Regions from separate parts of the Peribacillus sp. NPDC097284 genome, predicted to be linked through region 1. Evidence: riboswitches for the same ligand, from Rfam matches in the RefSeq annotation. Region 1 holds a riboswitch; each other region holds the start of a gene.
The links. Region 1 has a riboswitch for S-adenosylmethionine ahead of ACIQXU_RS13455 (methionine ABC transporter ATP-binding protein). Riboswitches for the same ligand answer to the same signal wherever they lie in the genome.
Positions count from the first base shown of each region.

Region 1 (4,216 bases):
TCTTCTTATTCTCGACAATATCTTTTACTGTAGCTGTCGTTTTATCAATGCCTTCTTTAAGAGTAATCAGGCCATTCTTTTCTAAAAGTGATAAGGCACGTCCATGGTCTGCAACAGAGCTGCTTAAAATGATTGTTGCTCCTTCTGGAAGCTTATCAATGCTTTTATATTTTTGTGAATACAAAGCAATTGGTTCAATATGGATGCCGCCTGCATTAACAAAATCATATCCATTTTCCTTAATTTGAGATTCTAAATAAGGAATGTGCTGGAAGTAGTTCGCGTCCAGTTCTTTATTGTTCAAAGCCTTGTTTGGCAAGATATAGTCTTGGAATGTTTCCACTTCCAATTCAATGCCTTTTTCTTTAAGAAGAGGAATCGCTTTTTCAAGAATCTCTGCATGTGGTACATTCGATGCACCCACCACTAACTTCTTCGTATTATCGCCACTACCTGTATCTTTCTCTTTATCCGTTCCGCAAGCCGCCAATGCAATTGATAAAACTAGAACGAATGCAAACCCTAAAAACTTTTTCATCCTTTTCATCTCCCCTTATCTTTTATCCAATTTAGAAGTAATCACATCACCGATAATCTGTATGATGAAGACAATAATTAATATGACAATCGTCGCTACCAGGGTAACGTCGTTGTGATTCCGTTGATAACCGTCCAGATAGGCTAAGTTACCCAATCCACCAGCCCCGATGACACCTGCCATTGCCGTGTATCCAACCAATGCAATCGATGTTACCGTGATGCCTGATATAAGGGCCGGCATCGATTCTGGAAGGAGGACCTTATAAATGATGGTGCTGGTTTTGGCTCCCATTGATTTAGCCGCTTCAATCACGCCTTTATCAATCTCACGAAGGCCGATTTCGACCATCCGCGCATAAAACGGTGCTGCACCGATAATGAGTGCTGGTAATGCCGCATTCTCACCAATCATGCTACCGACAAGTAATTTGGTGAACGGAATTAATAATACAATCAAGATAAGGAATGGAATCGAACGGAAAATATTAACGAAAGCACTTAACACACCGTTAACGCCCCGATTCTCCCACATATTCCCCTTGCCTGTTAAAAACAGAAGCAACCCCAATAGTATCCCTATAAAAAAGGTCGCTACAACTGAAATACTTGTCATATACAGCGTTTCTTTCGTCGCTTCTATGATGTCTTCCCAATCTACATTCGGCAATAATTCTTCAAGCATGAGTAATCACCTCCACGCCTACCTGCTGTGCTTTTATGAATTCGATTGCGCGGAGCATTTCATCTTCACTGCCATCAAGGTGGATGAACAATGTTCCATATGAGCCGCTTCTCGTTTGTGATATCTTCCCCTGGACAATGTTCACATCCAACTCAAAATTACGTACCAATTTTGTGATCAACGGGCTTTCTGCATGATCCCCCACGAATGTCAGTTGAATCACTTTTCCTGCTGGATACCGTTCAAACAAATGCTCCATCGTTTCTTTTGTCTCTTCTGGTTCCGTCACCTGCTGAACAAAACGCTTAGTCATCTGTTCTTTAGGGTTTCTGAATACTTCCAGGACAGCTCCCTGTTCGACTACCCGTCCACTTTCCATCACAGCCACTCGATTGCAAATCTTCCGAATGACATGCATCTCATGTGTAATCAAGACAATGGTTAAACCAAGGCGTTGATTTATATCCACAAGCAATTCCAGGATGGAATCGGTTGTCTGGGGATCTAGAGCGGACGTGGCCTCATCACACAAAAGCACTTTCGGGTTATTTGCAAGAGCCCTCGCTATTCCCACCCTTTGCTTCTGTCCACCACTTAGCTGCGATGGATACGCTTTTTCTCTTCCTTCCAATCCAACTAACTTAATGAGTTCATTGACGCGCTTGATGCGTTCTTGCTTGGAGATGCCCGCAATTTCCAAAGGAAAGGATATATTTTCTTGAACGGTCCTTGACCATAAGAGATTAAAATGCTGAAAAATCATGCTAATCTCTTGACGGGCTTTACGAAGCTTAGACCCTTTAATTGTTGAAACTTCATTTCCCGCAACGTTCACGGAGCCCTCAGTAGGCCGTTCCAACCCATTCAGCATACGTATAAGCGTACTCTTGCCAGCCCCACTGTATCCGATGACTCCGAAAATCTCACCTTTATTTATTTCTAAATTCACACTATTCACGGCATGAATCGTTTCGCTATTTCCTTTTCCTGTTCGAAAAAGTTTACTGACGTTTGACAATGTAATCATGTATGCTCACCTCTTTATCCAATTAAGCCTATGAATTTAGTCGATTTATTTTTATGGCCTCCTGATGAATCTATCCTCTATGATTCAAAGAAAATAGAAAAAGCCCTTCTGCATGAGCAGAAAGGCAGGGAAAAGCAGGCCTTCCTCTCATCTCCCAAAGCCTCTACGCTTTGTGTGAATTGGCACCTTTCCAAGGAAAATCCTTGTCGGTTGCCGGGTTTCAACGGGCACATCCCTCCACCTCTCTTGATAAGAGCTATATATGGACTATTCTTTTTTGTCTTAACATTCACTTTACTATGTCTGAAATTTTAACACAGATAAAAAAGGAGTGCAATGTAAAATCCTAGGGTGTACCTGTTTCTCCATTAAACTCTTTGAGAATTCACTGACACGATATTCGTCGCTTTTTCAATCGCTTGCTCTAGATCTTCAAGTAAATCGTCTACATTTTCAATACCGATTGAAAGGCGAACCTGGTCGGCACTGACACCGGCCTTGACCAGTCCTGCATCATTCAATTGCTGGTGAGTTGTACTTGCTGGGTGGATGATTAGGCTTTTAGCATCCCCGACATTGGCGACATGCGACCATAACTCAACCGAATTGATGAGTGTGGAACCTGCTTCACGTCCCCCCTTAATTCCAAACGTCACCACAGATCCGGCTCCCTTAGGCAAGTATTTATCTGCAAGGGCTTTATCGGGATGATCATCGTTACCCGGATAAGAAACCCATGAGACTGCCGGATGGTTCTCCAAGTATTGAATGACTGTCCTCGTATTCAACAGGTGTTCCTTCATCCTGACATGGAGCGTTTCCAAGCCAAGCGTGAACTGGAATGCACTTTGAGCACTTAACGTCGGTCCCAAATCCCGAAGCAATTGCACACGCGCTTTCGTAATAAAGGCAGCAGGCCCTACCGCTTCGTAATAGACAAGTCCATCGTAACTAGGGTCAGGTTCCGTAAAGCCTGGATAATTAGGCGAATTCCAATCGAATTTACCACCGTCGATGATGACTCCCCCTAATGTCGTACCATTACCCAATAGCCACTTTGTAGCTGAATGGATGACAATATCCGCCCCAAAGTCTATTGGTCGGCACAGATACGGCGTTGCGAAAGTGTTATCGATGATAAGAGGTATCCCTGCTTCGTGGGCTATTTCCGCCACTGCTTCGATATCAAGAACCCTTAAGCTTGGGTTGCCGATTGTTTCGGCAAATATAGCCTTCGTTCGTGGAGTGATTGCCCGTTTGAAATTTTCCGGATCATCAGGTGAGACGAATTTCACTTTGATTCCGTATTTAGGGAGTGTATTTTCAAATAAATTATAGGTCCCGCCGTACAGTGTTGAAGCAGAAACGATTTCATCCCCCATACCAGCGATATTAAGGATGGAAAGGGATATAGCGGCCATGCCGCTTGCAACTGCCAATCCACCGATTCCCCCTTCTAACAGGGCCATTCTTTCTTCAAAGACACTGACAGTGGGATTGTGAAGCCTCGTATAGATATAGCCATTCTCTTTTAATCCAAACAGATTCGCTGCATGATCTGTATCTTTGAACAAATAAGCATTACTTTGATAAATGGGCACGGCGCGGGCACCCGTTTCGTCGACTTTTAAACCGCCATGCACACTCAACGTCTCAAAGCGGTAATTTTTTTCTGTCATTATATTCTCCCCTTCTTCCATTGTTTTAGTAGGGATTAAAGCGATATTGCCTCTTCTCTTGTTATATGCAAGGAACCTTATAATATGAAGAAGTCGGAACTTCCCGCCACCGTCCATAGAAATTTCCCTATTGAACGATGTCGCCTGGATAAGCGCGTTTTGTAAATGGCAGACATTCCATCCTCGTGTATGATGCGTCTATAACGTATGTACTTCATACAAAATATAGCACTTTAGTAGCAGGTAGTCAATTAGTTATTAGAATATTCAATCATTAATACGAATGCT
Region 1 is NZ_JBIWCZ010000006.1:153,066-157,281, forward strand. Features, by position in the region: gene ACIQXU_RS13445 (MetQ/NlpA family ABC transporter substrate-binding protein) at 1-538, opposite strand, end outside; gene ACIQXU_RS13450 (methionine ABC transporter permease) at 554-1,222, opposite strand; gene ACIQXU_RS13455 (methionine ABC transporter ATP-binding protein) at 1,215-2,249, opposite strand; SAM riboswitch class I at 2,394-2,505, opposite strand; gene ACIQXU_RS13460 (O-acetylhomoserine aminocarboxypropyltransferase/cysteine synthase family protein) at 2,618-3,928, opposite strand.

Region 2 (4,216 bases), on a different contig from region 1:
TACGATACCTGGAATATAAGGGGCGAAAAAATAGAAGCTAAGGGGAAAATGAAGGCATAAGAAAATCACCAAAATTATCAAAAAAGTGGTGTACTGTGAGGAAAGTAATGATCGCACCTATAAATTTTCATTAAAAGAAGGTCGCCTGTTCAATTTGGTAGTTACTTGTTAGGTATAAATAATTAGTAAGGATCTACAGTTTTCCACCCTTTTTAAAAGGAGACAAAAAAATTCGCCCCCTAAAGAGCGACAATGAGGAAATTAATCGTGAATCAACATATAGGCGACGGATTGTCTTTTTCGACTATATATTGTGTTCATATTCTATCATAATTAATTTGGAAATAGCAACTAAATTACTAAAACAAAGGGATTATTTTTATATCATTCTCTTTTCACATCATATTTTATACCTAGTAAAGAGGTTATTGCTTTTTTTTGGTATAATCAAATAATTGAATAGATTGAATATAAAGAATGTTTCTTTATTGCAATCTGGAAATTTAAAAGAAATGGAAGATGTCCAATGGAAAATCGTAAAATCATGTCTCTTCAAATTGGGATGCCAAAAGAGGAGGAGCTTTCGGGGGTAAAGATCAAAACGGCAATGGATAAGAAGGCCATCGACTATATCACCGTAACAAAATCAGGGATTGATAGGGATGGAGTGGGTAACAGAAAGTTCCATGGAGGGCCTGACCGTGCTCTATGTTTTTATCCCTTTGAGCATTATGATTTATGGAATCGAACATTCAATAAGCAGCTTTCCATCCCTGCATTTGGGGAGAATTTGACGATTGCTGGAATGACTGAACGTCAAACGTTTATAGGCGATATCTATCGCATTGGCGGGACCGTTATTCAGATTACACAGGGGCGTATTCCTTGCTCGACCATCTCCCACTTTAACAAAGAGCCAGAGTTTTTGAAATTGGTGATGGACACTAATCTAACTGGCTATTTTGCTAGGGTTATACAAGAAGGGGTAATTGGCCAACAAGATGATATCGTGTTATTGGATCGGCTTCAAGATAAGGTTACGGTACTTTATGCAACGGATGTCATCCTTCATAAGCGTGATGGGGAGGAGGGGGCAATGTCCTTGCTTTCCATTGAATCCTTGTCGGAAGAATGGGGAGCCTTGCTTTCTAAAAGGATGTATCGTTAAAAAGTCTGAAGAAAATGAAAAAATGATAAATATACTCTTGAAATTATCAGATGATTCATGTAAATTAAATATAAATAAATTTTGAAATGTTTAGAAAATTAAACTTAATAAATCTTATCGAGAGAGGTGAAGGGACTGGCCCGATGAAACCTCAGCAACCAGCCTAGGCAAAGGTGCTAAATCCAGCAAGCAGAGCTTGATAGATGAGGAGAATGTTTCGAAAAAAGCCTTCTTCTTTGAGAAGGTTTTTTTTCTTTACTCTCACACTCATAGAAACCGACAAAAACCATAGTGTTTTTAAGAGAGGGTGTACTAATTGGATTTTCGTAGTGAATTGAAGGAAAGAATGCTAGTTGGAGACGGCGCGATGGGTACGTTGTTGTACTCCTATGGAATCGATCAATGTTATGAGGAAATAAATTGCACCAATCCTGATAAAATTGAGTCTATACATAGGGCCTATTTAGAAGCGGGTGCAGATATTCTGCAAACCAATACATATGGTGCCAATTTCAATAAATTGAAACGGTATGGGCTGGAGGAAGAAGTCAGTCGGATCAATCGCCAAGGAGTCAGCCTTGCTAAACAAGTAGCGAAAGGGAAGGCTTATGTTTTTGGTACAATTGGGGCCCAGCGTAGTATACGTAAATCGGATTTAAGTATAGAAGAAATAAAACGGGGTTTTCGAGAACAATTATACAGTTTGCTCCTGGAAGATCCCGATGGAATTCTTCTTGAAACATTCTATGATTTTGAAGAGCTTGAAACGGTGCTTCAAATTGCTAAAAAGGAAACGGACCTGCCGATTATTGCAAATGTATCGATGCATGAACTTGGAAATCTTCAAAATGGATTTCATTTGAATGAAGCTTTTCAAAAGCTAGAGTACCTAGGTGCAGATGTCGTTGGGGTGAATTGCCGTCTGGGCCCCCATCATATGATAAGGGCACTGGAAGAAGTGAAATTGCCTATGCAGGCGTCGATTGCCATCTATCCTAATGCAAGTCTTCCAGATTATGTGGATGGGAGACTGGTCTATAAAGCGGAACCAGAATATTTCGGTTCAAGTGCACTCGAATTACGAAAACAAGGAGCAACCATTATAGGGGGTTGCTGTGGTACGACACCACTACATATACAAGCTGTGAACGAAATGATTGGCACTTTAGCGCCAGTCAAGGAAAAAATTACGAAAGCTCGACATATAGAAATTATTGAAGTGAATAACCAAAAACAAGAATTAGCTCTTCATGAAAAGGCAAAAACGGATAGAACGATCCTAGTTGAGCTTGATCCACCGAAAAAGTTAGGAATCGAAACGTTTATGGCAGGAGCTGAAGCCTTGAAAAAAGCTGGGGTGGATTCCATTACTTTAGCTGATAATTCACTTGCTTCACCAAGGATATCGAATTCGACCTTAGCCAATTTATTAAAGGCTGAATTAGGGGTGAATCCGATGGTCCATATTACGTGCAGGGACCGAAATCTTATTGGGTTACAATCCCATTTAATGGGATTGCATACGGTCGGGCTGGATGAAGTTTTAGTTATCACTGGGGATCCTTCTAAGATTGGTGATTTCCCGGGGGCAACGTCTGTCTATGATTTATCTTCATTCGATTTGATAAGTCTGGTTAAGCAATTCAATGAGGGCTACTCCTATTCCGGACAAAGTCTAGGGAAACGGGCTAATTTCAAGATTTCCGCAGCTTTTAATCCAAATGTGAAATATCTCGATAAGGCTGTTCAGAGAATGGAAAAGAAAATCGCTTGCGGTGCTCATTCGTTTTTGACACAGCCAGTTTATTCAGTAGAACAAATAGAAGAAGTCTATCAGGCGACAAAACATTTGGAAACACCGATTTTCATGGGGATAATGCCCCTTACCAGTACGAGGAATGCCGAATTCATCCATAATGAAATACCGGGGATTAAATTACCTGACAGTGTACGGAAAGCAATGGCCTCAGCGGGAGCTGATCCAGTAAAATCAAGGATTGAAGCTATAAATATAGCAAGGGAATTGGTAGACGCAGCCCAAGAGAGGTTCAAGGGAATTTACTTAATAACGCCTTTCTTACGCTATGAAATGACAGCGGAACTTACTACATATATTAAGGATCATGATCGTAAACAAACATCTGAGGTGGCAGGACATGAGTAAAAGAGAAATTAACGTGCAATTACAATCAAAGATTCTTCTTCTTGATGGAGCAATGGGCACCATGATTCAAGCTGAAGATTTAACGGCCGAGGATTTCGGTGGAGAACAATACGAAGGGTGTAATGAGTATTTATCGTTAACCCGTCCTGAAATCATTCAAACTATCCATGAAAAATATTTAGCGGCAGGTGCCGATATTATAGAGACTAATACCTTTGGTGCCACAAGCTTAGTGCTGGAAGAATATCAATTAAGCACGCTTGCATATGAACTTAATAAAGTATCGGCAGAGCTTGCCGTAAAAGCATGTGAAAAATATTCAAGTGATAATTGGCCCAGGTATGTAGCGGGTTCCATGGGACCAACGACAAAAACTTTATCTGTTACAGGTGGAACGACTTTCGATATATTGACCGATTCATATGAGGAACAGGCACTTGGCCTTATAGACGGTGGGGTAGACTTATTACTCGTGGAAACCTGTCAAGATATGCTCAATGTAAAGGCGGCCTTTTCTGGAATTAGATCGGCCATCGCTAAAACTGGCAAGGAAGTACCGATAATGATTTCAGGAACAATCGAGCCGATGGGAACGACGTTAGCCGGTCAGTCCATAGAGGCATTTTATTTATCGGTAGAGCATATGAACCCTCTGGCTGTCGGTTTGAACTGTGCGACAGGCCCAGAGTTTATGATTGACCATATCCGTACTCTAGCAGATCTATCCGACAATGCGATTAGCTGTTATCCAAATGCAGGATTGCCTGATGAAGAGGGGCATTACCATGAATCTCCCACTTCCCTAGCCGAGAAAATGAAACAATTTGCAGAAAAAGGCTGGGTCAATATCATTGGTGGCTGTTGTGGTACTACTCCTGAACACA
Region 2 is NZ_JBIWCZ010000003.1:138,540-142,755, forward strand. Features, by position in the region: gene ACIQXU_RS08725 (phosphatase PAP2 family protein) at 1-41, shown strand, start outside; gene ACIQXU_RS08730 (MOSC domain-containing protein) at 527-1,168, shown strand; SAM riboswitch class I at 1,280-1,378, shown strand; gene ACIQXU_RS08735 (bifunctional homocysteine S-methyltransferase/methylenetetrahydrofolate reductase) at 1,485-3,332, shown strand; gene metH (methionine synthase) at 3,325-4,216, shown strand, end outside.
Region 2: it holds a riboswitch for S-adenosylmethionine, as region 1 does, so the genes downstream of both, ACIQXU_RS08735 (bifunctional homocysteine S-methyltransferase/methylenetetrahydrofolate reductase) here and ACIQXU_RS13455 (methionine ABC transporter ATP-binding protein) in region 1, are expected to answer to the same signal.

Region 3 (4,216 bases), on a different contig from region 1:
GTGCTTAGATCCTTATATAATCTTGACCAAGATCGTTTTGAGAAAATGACGGTAGCCCTTTGGAAGAACTATAAATATACGGATTCTTACTTTGAATGGCTTAAGGTCATCAATAAATTGATCGATGAAATCGAATTGAACAACGGGGATGTTTGGGATGAGCTTTCCGTCTATTATCGCGATGCCTATGCAGGATTACTAGAAGGTACGCATTTAGTCAAAGAGTTAAGTCCTGTCGTACCAAGACTGTTGGAAAATTGGTTGAAAATCGCGGAAGGGGAGATTTCGTTATTTGCAGCGGCCTCTGTCCTTTCCTGGAATGAGATTTTCCCAGATACAGTGAGCGCACTTGTTGTTCAAGATGCAGAAAGTCTGTTAGCGAAATCCCCTAGATTGGGAGGCGGTCTCGAAGCAGGCGAAAAACTGATTCACTCCATCATTCAATGGGCAGAGAGCAATGATCTATCAGTCGGCAATAAGCTGAAATGGATGGTTGAGGGAATTAAGGATATGAGCAATTTCAATCTGCTTCTTGTTGGAAGTGCAGGAAATGGCAAGACATCCTTCATTCAATCGATAGCGGGTGAAAGCATTGCAGCGGAAGACCATTCATCTCTTGTGAGCGTTAAAGATGGCGATGACCTGGAAATCTATGAAATTACCGATACAGATCGTAAAATGGTCGAAGAGTTAACGGAGTTGGATGAAACGCGTCGTCAACGCGGAACGATTGTCGATGTGACACTCATCAGTGATTATTTGAGAAATAATCGCCTGCGTCTACTGGATACTCCAGGATTTAATGGAGAGAAAAGCGTAGACCCTGACTTCCAAAATTACTTACTGGAGAGCGATGGAGTGATGTTCGTTCTGGATGCACGGGCACCTTTCACGGGCAGTGAACGTGATTTGCTATTGGAAATGCAACAAATGGCCCCTAAACTTCCTATTCATTTCTTGCTGAATAAAATGGATACCATCTATAGTGATCAAGTGGCAGTCAGGATGGAAGATGAAACATGGGATAAGGTGAATGCTTATTTCCCGAACGCGAAGGTATTTGCTTTCTCCAAGCTTTATGACAGCAAACAGCAACTGCAGGATCTAGCCGTCTTCCTTCACGCAAACTATCAAGATAGCAATTGGAAGGAAATGAGGGCGGAGAAGCTCCTTGCCTTCACGCGTAAAACTTTATCCTATCTATTAGAAAAACGGGCAGCGAATGAACGGAAATGCGAGCATTCGATTTCTTGGAATGAACAGATGGAAGTGAAGTTGAATGGCGCTACGAATCAGTTGACTGATTTGGAAAAAGAAAAAACCGAAAACATTACAAGATCTTATCGCTTATTAAAAGAAGAAGTGAAAAAACAGCTTTCCACACGAATTCCTGAATTACTGCGTGATTGCTCTAAAACATTATCTGAGAATAGTGACTTTAGCCAAGTGCATATACAGTTGAATCAGGAAATGAACGATCGGATCCAGGCATTTATATCCGATAAAATCATGCCGCAGTATTTCCGCTCGCTTCAAGACTGGATTGCTACATCTGAGTTAGAATTCACGCAAAGCCAACAGTTCATGGATGAGATGAGCGCAGGCTTCAATGAGCTATACAAAGAAGAACGTATTGTACTGGCCGGGGACTTCCGGGTCTTGGATGACTGGCGCCGTGATGCGGACCGGATGACAAGCAGCATCCGGATAGAAAATGTAAACATATTACTAAGAAGGACCCCATCTCAGTTGATTCTTAAGGGAGCCGGGAAGCTATTTGGTGCCATTCCGCAAAATAAAGCGAATATGTACAATCGATATAAGAAGTTCTTGGAAAATGAAGACTTCCAGGATGTTGCCGATATGATCAGTGACCGATTCCTTACTCAGTTTGGATTGTTCGAAAAATCCTTGGAACGTGACATATCCCTGTTCTACCGCAATCCATTTGCCATCCTTGAAAAAAATATCGAACAGACGAAAGCCGAAATCAAAGAACAGCAGGCTACATTGGAACATATGAGACAAAATCCTGAAGTCTACCGTGATCCGATTACCCTGTTCGAAGTGAAACTGCGCCAATTCGAACGCCTTGAAAAAATCGAGAAAAGACGCCTGGCGAAACTGCAAGGAAAATAAAACATTTAAAATATTCTAAAAACTATTGACTTAATGACTATATCCCTATAAAGTGGTACTTACCATAACGAAACGTAACACATTATATTCTCTTATCAAGAGTGGCGGAGGGACTGGCCCTACGATGCCCAGCAACCGTTCCAATTAGGAATTGGTGCTAAATCCTGCAAAACAGAAATGTTTTGACAGATAAGAGAGGGATAAGTCTGCAAACCAGCTGATTAAACCTCTCTATTTTAGAGAGGTTTTTATTTTGTGTTTATGCCGAGCTAACAGATAAGAATAATGTAAAAAATAGGGGGAATTAAAATGGGAAAATCAATTTTAAAAGGAGCTTTCGTTTCCGTCATCGCTTCGGCGTTGCTTTTGACGGGGTGTTCTTCGGGACAAAGTACAGGGGAAGCGAAAAAAGAGGAAAAGGTATCTTTTGAAAATGTTCCAGAACGATTTGCGAAAGGCGAGGGAGCTAAAATTAAAGTCATTCGTAAAATTGGCGGCGATGATCACACGGCCCAATACTTAGCAGGGGCGCAAGAAGAAGGAGAAGCACTTGGCTTCCAAGTAGATACTTTTACGGCCAATGGCGATACGGCTAAATTCCATGATGCCATCGCTCAGGCTCTGGAGGAAGACTATGATGGCTATATCATTTCCCATGGTGATGATGCAGCGACAGTGAATGACGTACAAAAGTTGGTTGATGCAGGGAAAAGCGTAGTCACATTCGATTCCATCGGCGATTTAACGAAAATTGATGGGGTAACAGTAACCTCACAAGATGACGAAGCATTGGCAACTCTTGCTTTTGACAAATTGATTGAAGAGCAAAAAGGCGAAGCGAACATTGCATACCTTTGGGTAGATGGTTTCCCTCCTATGGTGAGAAGAAATGCCGTGTATCAAGAAAAGCTGAAAGAAAATCCTGGCATTCATGAAATTGAAAGATTCGGAGTGGCATCTTCAGATACTTCTGTCCAGACGCAAAACGCGGTATCGGCGATGTTAAACAAGTATCCAAAAGGTAAACTAGACGCAATTTTCGCAACATGGGATGCATTCGCTATCGGAGCAGCTCGTGCGATAAAAGAAGCGGGGCGCGATGAAGTGAAAATCTATGGTATTGACGTGTCCAATGCCGACCTTCAGGAGATTCAAACAAAAGGAAGCTCATGGTCGTATACCGCAGCGGTTGATCCGAAGTTGATTGGTGCAGTGAATATGAGACTGCTAGCGAAAAAACTAGCGGGGGAAGAAACGCCGCAAACCTATGATTTAGAAGCATCATTGATATCTCAAAAACAGCTTCAATCATCGAAGGACGCTGTCAATATGACCAATCTATCCGGCATTGTTCAAGGCTGGGGAGTATCAACGGAATTTGAAGAAGACTGGATGAAAGTATTGAAAGAACATTATAAGAAGTAACGATCAGAATCAGTAGACACTCTCTTTCAAGTTGAAGAGAGTGTCTGTTTAATGGGAGGGATTGGACATGGGCATTCAACTAGAAATGAAACAAATATCGATTGAGTTTCCAGGTGTAAAAGCGCTTAGTGAAGTTGATTTTTCAGTACAGTCGGGAACAGCACATGCATTGGTCGGCGCAAATGGAGCAGGGAAATCGACGCTAATGAAAGTCTTATCAGGAGCTCATGTCCATTATACCGGCGACATTTTTCTAAATGGCCAGGTACAGGATATCCGGTCGCCAAAGTCGGCACAGGAAGCTGGCATTCAAATTGTGTATCAGGAAGTGGATACGGCCCTCATTCCTTATTTAACGGTTGCGGAGAACGTGATGCTGAATGAATCCGTACAGAACATGGGGAGAAAACAAATCATCAAGTGGAAGGAATTACATAGAAAAGCGACGGAAATCTTGGAAGAAATGAACATCCATGTGTCTTCGAAAAAACTGGTAAGGGACCTTACGTTGGCCGAAAAGCAGATGGTCTTGATAGCTAGGGCCGTTTCAACCGCATGTAAATTCTTGATTCTCGATGAGCCGACTGCTCCGTTAAGCCATACGGAAACAACGGAACTATTCCGGATTGTGAATGAGCTGAAGCAACGTGGT
Region 3 is NZ_JBIWCZ010000004.1:257,837-262,052, reverse strand. Features, by position in the region: gene ACIQXU_RS11180 (GTP-binding protein) at 1-2,139, shown strand, start outside; SAM riboswitch class I at 2,229-2,335, shown strand; gene ACIQXU_RS11175 (sugar ABC transporter substrate-binding protein) at 2,449-3,564, shown strand; gene ACIQXU_RS11170 (sugar ABC transporter ATP-binding protein) at 3,632-4,216, shown strand, end outside.
Region 3: it holds a riboswitch for S-adenosylmethionine, as region 1 does, so the genes downstream of both, ACIQXU_RS11175 (sugar ABC transporter substrate-binding protein) here and ACIQXU_RS13455 (methionine ABC transporter ATP-binding protein) in region 1, are expected to answer to the same signal.

Region 4 (4,216 bases), on a different contig from region 1:
AATCAGTAAAGGCCTGCCCCAGACAGGAGCAGACCCATACTTGCTGTTTCCTTATTTCATCCAATCGGGTTTACCGAAGCCTTGGAACTTGTCATCAATCACCTTTTCGAATTCGGCACTTTCTACAACTGATTTGATATCTTTTGCAAATTGGGCGTCTTTATCCTTAGTGTTTACAGCCACGACATTGCGATACGTATCTGGCATGTTTTCTAATGCAAGAGCATCTTGAAGGTCCATTTTGGCGGCAATCGCAAAATTACCAGGAACGGCCGATAGGTCAACACTGTCCGTTGCACGAGGTAATTGTGCCGATTCCAGTGGTTCGAATTGAATGTTCTTCGGATTCTTTGTTACATCTTTCTCAGATATTCTTAATGGGTCAACATCCGGATCCACTTCAATCAGGCCCTCATCCAATAAAACTTTAAGTGCACGGGAGAGGTTGACTGGGTCATTGGGAACGGCGATGGTCGCACCATTTTTAATATCGGCCAATGATTTGTATTCCGTGGAGTAAATGCCCATCGGTGCCGTTGGAACAATAATAAGGTCAGAGAGCTCTAAGTCATGTTCCTTTGAAAAATTATCCATATACACTTTATGCTGAAAGAGGTTGGCATCGATCGAACCATTACCAAGTGATTTATTCGGCTGGATATAATCACTGAATTCGACGATGTCCACTTTGTAGCCAAGGTCTTCAAGTCCGGGTTGTATGGCCTCTATGACCATGTCGGCATAAGGGCCAGTCGTTGCCCCAATTTTTAATTCTTTTTTGTCCTCCGTTTTAGTTGTCGCATCGTCATTTCCGCAAGCTGACAACCCAAGGGCTAATGCACATATAGATAATAATGAAGTGATTTTTTTCATGAAAAATTCCTCCTTGTTTAATGTAGTGTCATCGTTAACATTATGAATCTTATCGTTTGTTTACATAGTGAGAGGCCTTATCGCCTATCATTTGGATGATTTGGACAAGACAGATCAGAACGACCACCGTTGTGATCATGATCGTGTTGTCATAACGGTAATAGCCGAAACGAATCGCGAGGTCACCGATTCCTCCTCCGCCGATTGTTCCTGCCATAGCCGAGAAGCCGATGAGTGATATCGTCGTTAATGTCACGCCTTGGATGATTCCAGGCCTTGCTTCAGGAAGAAGCACATCCTTGATGATCATCCATGGGGAAGCGCCCACTGCAATGGCGGCTTCGATCACTCCCTTATCTATTTCCCTCAATGCAGATTCTACGATCCTAGCGAAAAAAGGAATGGCGGAGACTGATAGGGAAACGGAAGCCGCTAGCGGTCCAATTGTTGACCCGGTAAGGAATTCGGTTAAAGGAAGCAAAGCGACTAAAAGAATGATAAACGGAATCGAGCGGACTAGATTAACCACGAAACCGAGGGATCGATTCAACGTGATATTTTCAAAGAACAAATTCCTGGTCGTCGTAAACAGCAACACTCCTAGAGGCAGTCCAATCAGGAGGGCAACCGCAAGGGAAATTCCGACCATATAAATCGTTTCCAGAAAGGCTTTATTAAGGTCAGGCAAAATATTGATGATGGAATCAAGCAGTGACATGCTTTAACACCTCCACAGATTGGGTCCGGCTTCTTATGTATTCAAGGGCTACTTGCACTTCTTCAAGCTCACCAATCAATTCGATGATCAAGATTCCTAGAGGAAGATCCTGGATATATTCAATTTTCCCGTGCAGGATATTCCCTCTGACAGAATAGTTTTGTAGAGTATCCGAGAGAATCGATTCACCAGCGGTTTGCCCTTCAAATTGTATTTTGATAATCGTTCCTTTGTTTTCCCTAATAAGGTGGGGAGGAAGTTCAAAATCCAACACGCTACTGATGAACTGCTTAGTCAGTTCTTGTTTGGGTTGTGAAAATATTTCATAAACAGGGCCATCTTCAATAATTCGTCCATCTTGCATGACGGAGACACGATGGCACAGTTCCTTGACCACTTCCATTTCATGGGTGATCAACACGATGGTGATGCCCAGTTCTTTATTGATCTTTTTCAACAACTGTAAGATCGACTTCGTAGTGGTTGGATCAAGGGCTGATGTCGCTTCATCACATAATAGGACGGTAGGGTCATTCGCTAAGGCCCGTGCAATGCCTACCCGCTGTTTTTGTCCGCCACTGAGTTGAGCCGGATAAACATCTTTTTTATCCCGAAGGCCAACGATATCCAAAAGTTCCAGAACGCGGTTAGTAATGACCTCCTTTGGTTGATGGGCGGCTTTCAAGGCGAAGGAGATATTGTCAAAAACCGTTTTGGAACTGACTAGGGAAAAATGCTGAAATATCATGCCGATTTTCTGGCGTTGTTTGCGAAGCTCCTGGCTTGATAAGGTTGTTAAGTCGACGCCATCGATGATGATGCTACCATTGGTCGGACGCTCAAGAAGATTCAGACAGCGAATCAATGAACTCTTTCCCGCGCCGCTATACCCGACAATCCCATAAACCTCTCCCGTTTGAATGGTTAAAGATACATTATCCACTCCGATAACTCGGGTATTCTTCGAGATATATTCCTTTCGAACTGAACGAATTTCAATCATGATGCTATCCTCCTTATACATAAAAAAGCTACCTCTATCATTCAGAAAGAGGCAGCGAAATTATATCCCGTCTTATCTTTCAGAATGGTATTTCATTCTGCAGGAAGGGGCACCATTCCCGATGTGGGGCGGTTGCCGGACGTCATAGGGCCTGGTCCCTCAGTCACTCTTGATAAGTTAATTACTATTTTAGTATTTTATTATTTTTTTAATATAATCTATATTATTTGTTAAATACAGTAATGTCAATTATTTTTTGAATTTTATCAAGATTATGAATCAAACGATCTACTTGCCCAGATTATAGTGGCCATTTGCTAAGTTACACGGAACGTCCCGGATCTTACATGGCCTGTCTGCGTAAGAATATGGACTTTGATCACTCCCATCATTAGAAAAAATATTATACTTGTAAAAAGTATGGAGAGATAATACATTTATTGTAAGTAAATTAGAAAATAAAGGATGATGAGTTTTTCCAAAAAAATGATTGGGGTGGAAAGTCATGCTGGAAATGAAAACGATAAACGATGTGGTTTGCGTAAAAGGGACACCGGAAGGAAACAAATCAGGCATGAGCGTGAATGTGTTCTTAACCGATGGCATGTTAGTTGATACGGGGGCAAAAATCTTGTTGAAGGAACTTACTCCATTCTTTGAAACCGCTGATTACGATATGGTTGCGCTGACGCATTATCATGAGGACCATACGGGTGGGGCCGCATGGATACAGGAACATAGGAACGTTCCCATCTATATTCATCCGATGTCCCTCGATATTTGTGCAAAGGATGCAGAATATCCCGATTATCGTAGAGTTTTTTGGGGAGATAGGGATGCCTTCAAGGCAGAACCATTAGGAGGGATCGTCCATTCACGCACTCAAACATGGGAGCCAATCTTTACGCCAGGGCATTCGAGGGACCATATGGTTTACCTGAACCATAGTAATGGTATGCTGTTTTCGGGTGACCTGTTTGTAACGCCGAAAACGAAGCTCGTTTTAAGGGAAGAATCTATCCCGGTCATCATGGAATCCATCAAGAAACTGCTTCAGTATGATTTTAAAGAGGTCTTTTGCTGCCATGCCGGATATGTCCCGAACGGAAAGGAAATGTTTGGAAGAAAGCTCAGTTACTTGGAAAATCTGCGCGGTGAAATTCTGCGTTTGCATGATCAAGGATTGGAAGTCCATGAAATTCAGCAAAACGTGTTGCCTAATCGGTATCCGCTTATCGAGATATCCGGTCATGAATGGGATTCGGAGCATATCATTACATCGATACTGAAAGAGAGTAGGGTGTATTCAGAGGACAGGAAGAAATGATGAATAGGAGGAAAGAGGATAGATAGGGCCCAAGAACAAGGCAGGAGCCTCATTGTAATCCTAGTGAAAATTTGATACAGTTAAACTGAAAAATAGTATTTCGTCTAGAAATGGGTGCAGATAAGAAAGTGTAGCTTATCTGCTTAAAAGGGAAGTCGGTTAGAATCCGACGCTGTCCCGCAACTGTAAATGAGAGCGATTCGAAGGAATGCCACTGTCTTTTTTGCAAGAAAAGATGGGAAGGTTCGAAAAGCGATGATCATGAGCCAGGAGACCTGCCCGTTTTTAGCACAAC
Region 4 is NZ_JBIWCZ010000007.1:66,602-70,817, reverse strand. Features, by position in the region: gene ACIQXU_RS14125 (MetQ/NlpA family ABC transporter substrate-binding protein) at 52-873, opposite strand; gene ACIQXU_RS14120 (methionine ABC transporter permease) at 923-1,591, opposite strand; gene ACIQXU_RS14115 (methionine ABC transporter ATP-binding protein) at 1,578-2,594, opposite strand; SAM riboswitch class I at 2,664-2,773, opposite strand; gene ACIQXU_RS14110 (MBL fold metallo-hydrolase) at 3,100-3,921, shown strand; cobalamin riboswitch at 4,017-4,216, shown strand, end outside.
Region 4: it holds a riboswitch for S-adenosylmethionine, as region 1 does, so the genes downstream of both, ACIQXU_RS14115 (methionine ABC transporter ATP-binding protein) here and ACIQXU_RS13455 (methionine ABC transporter ATP-binding protein) in region 1, are expected to answer to the same signal.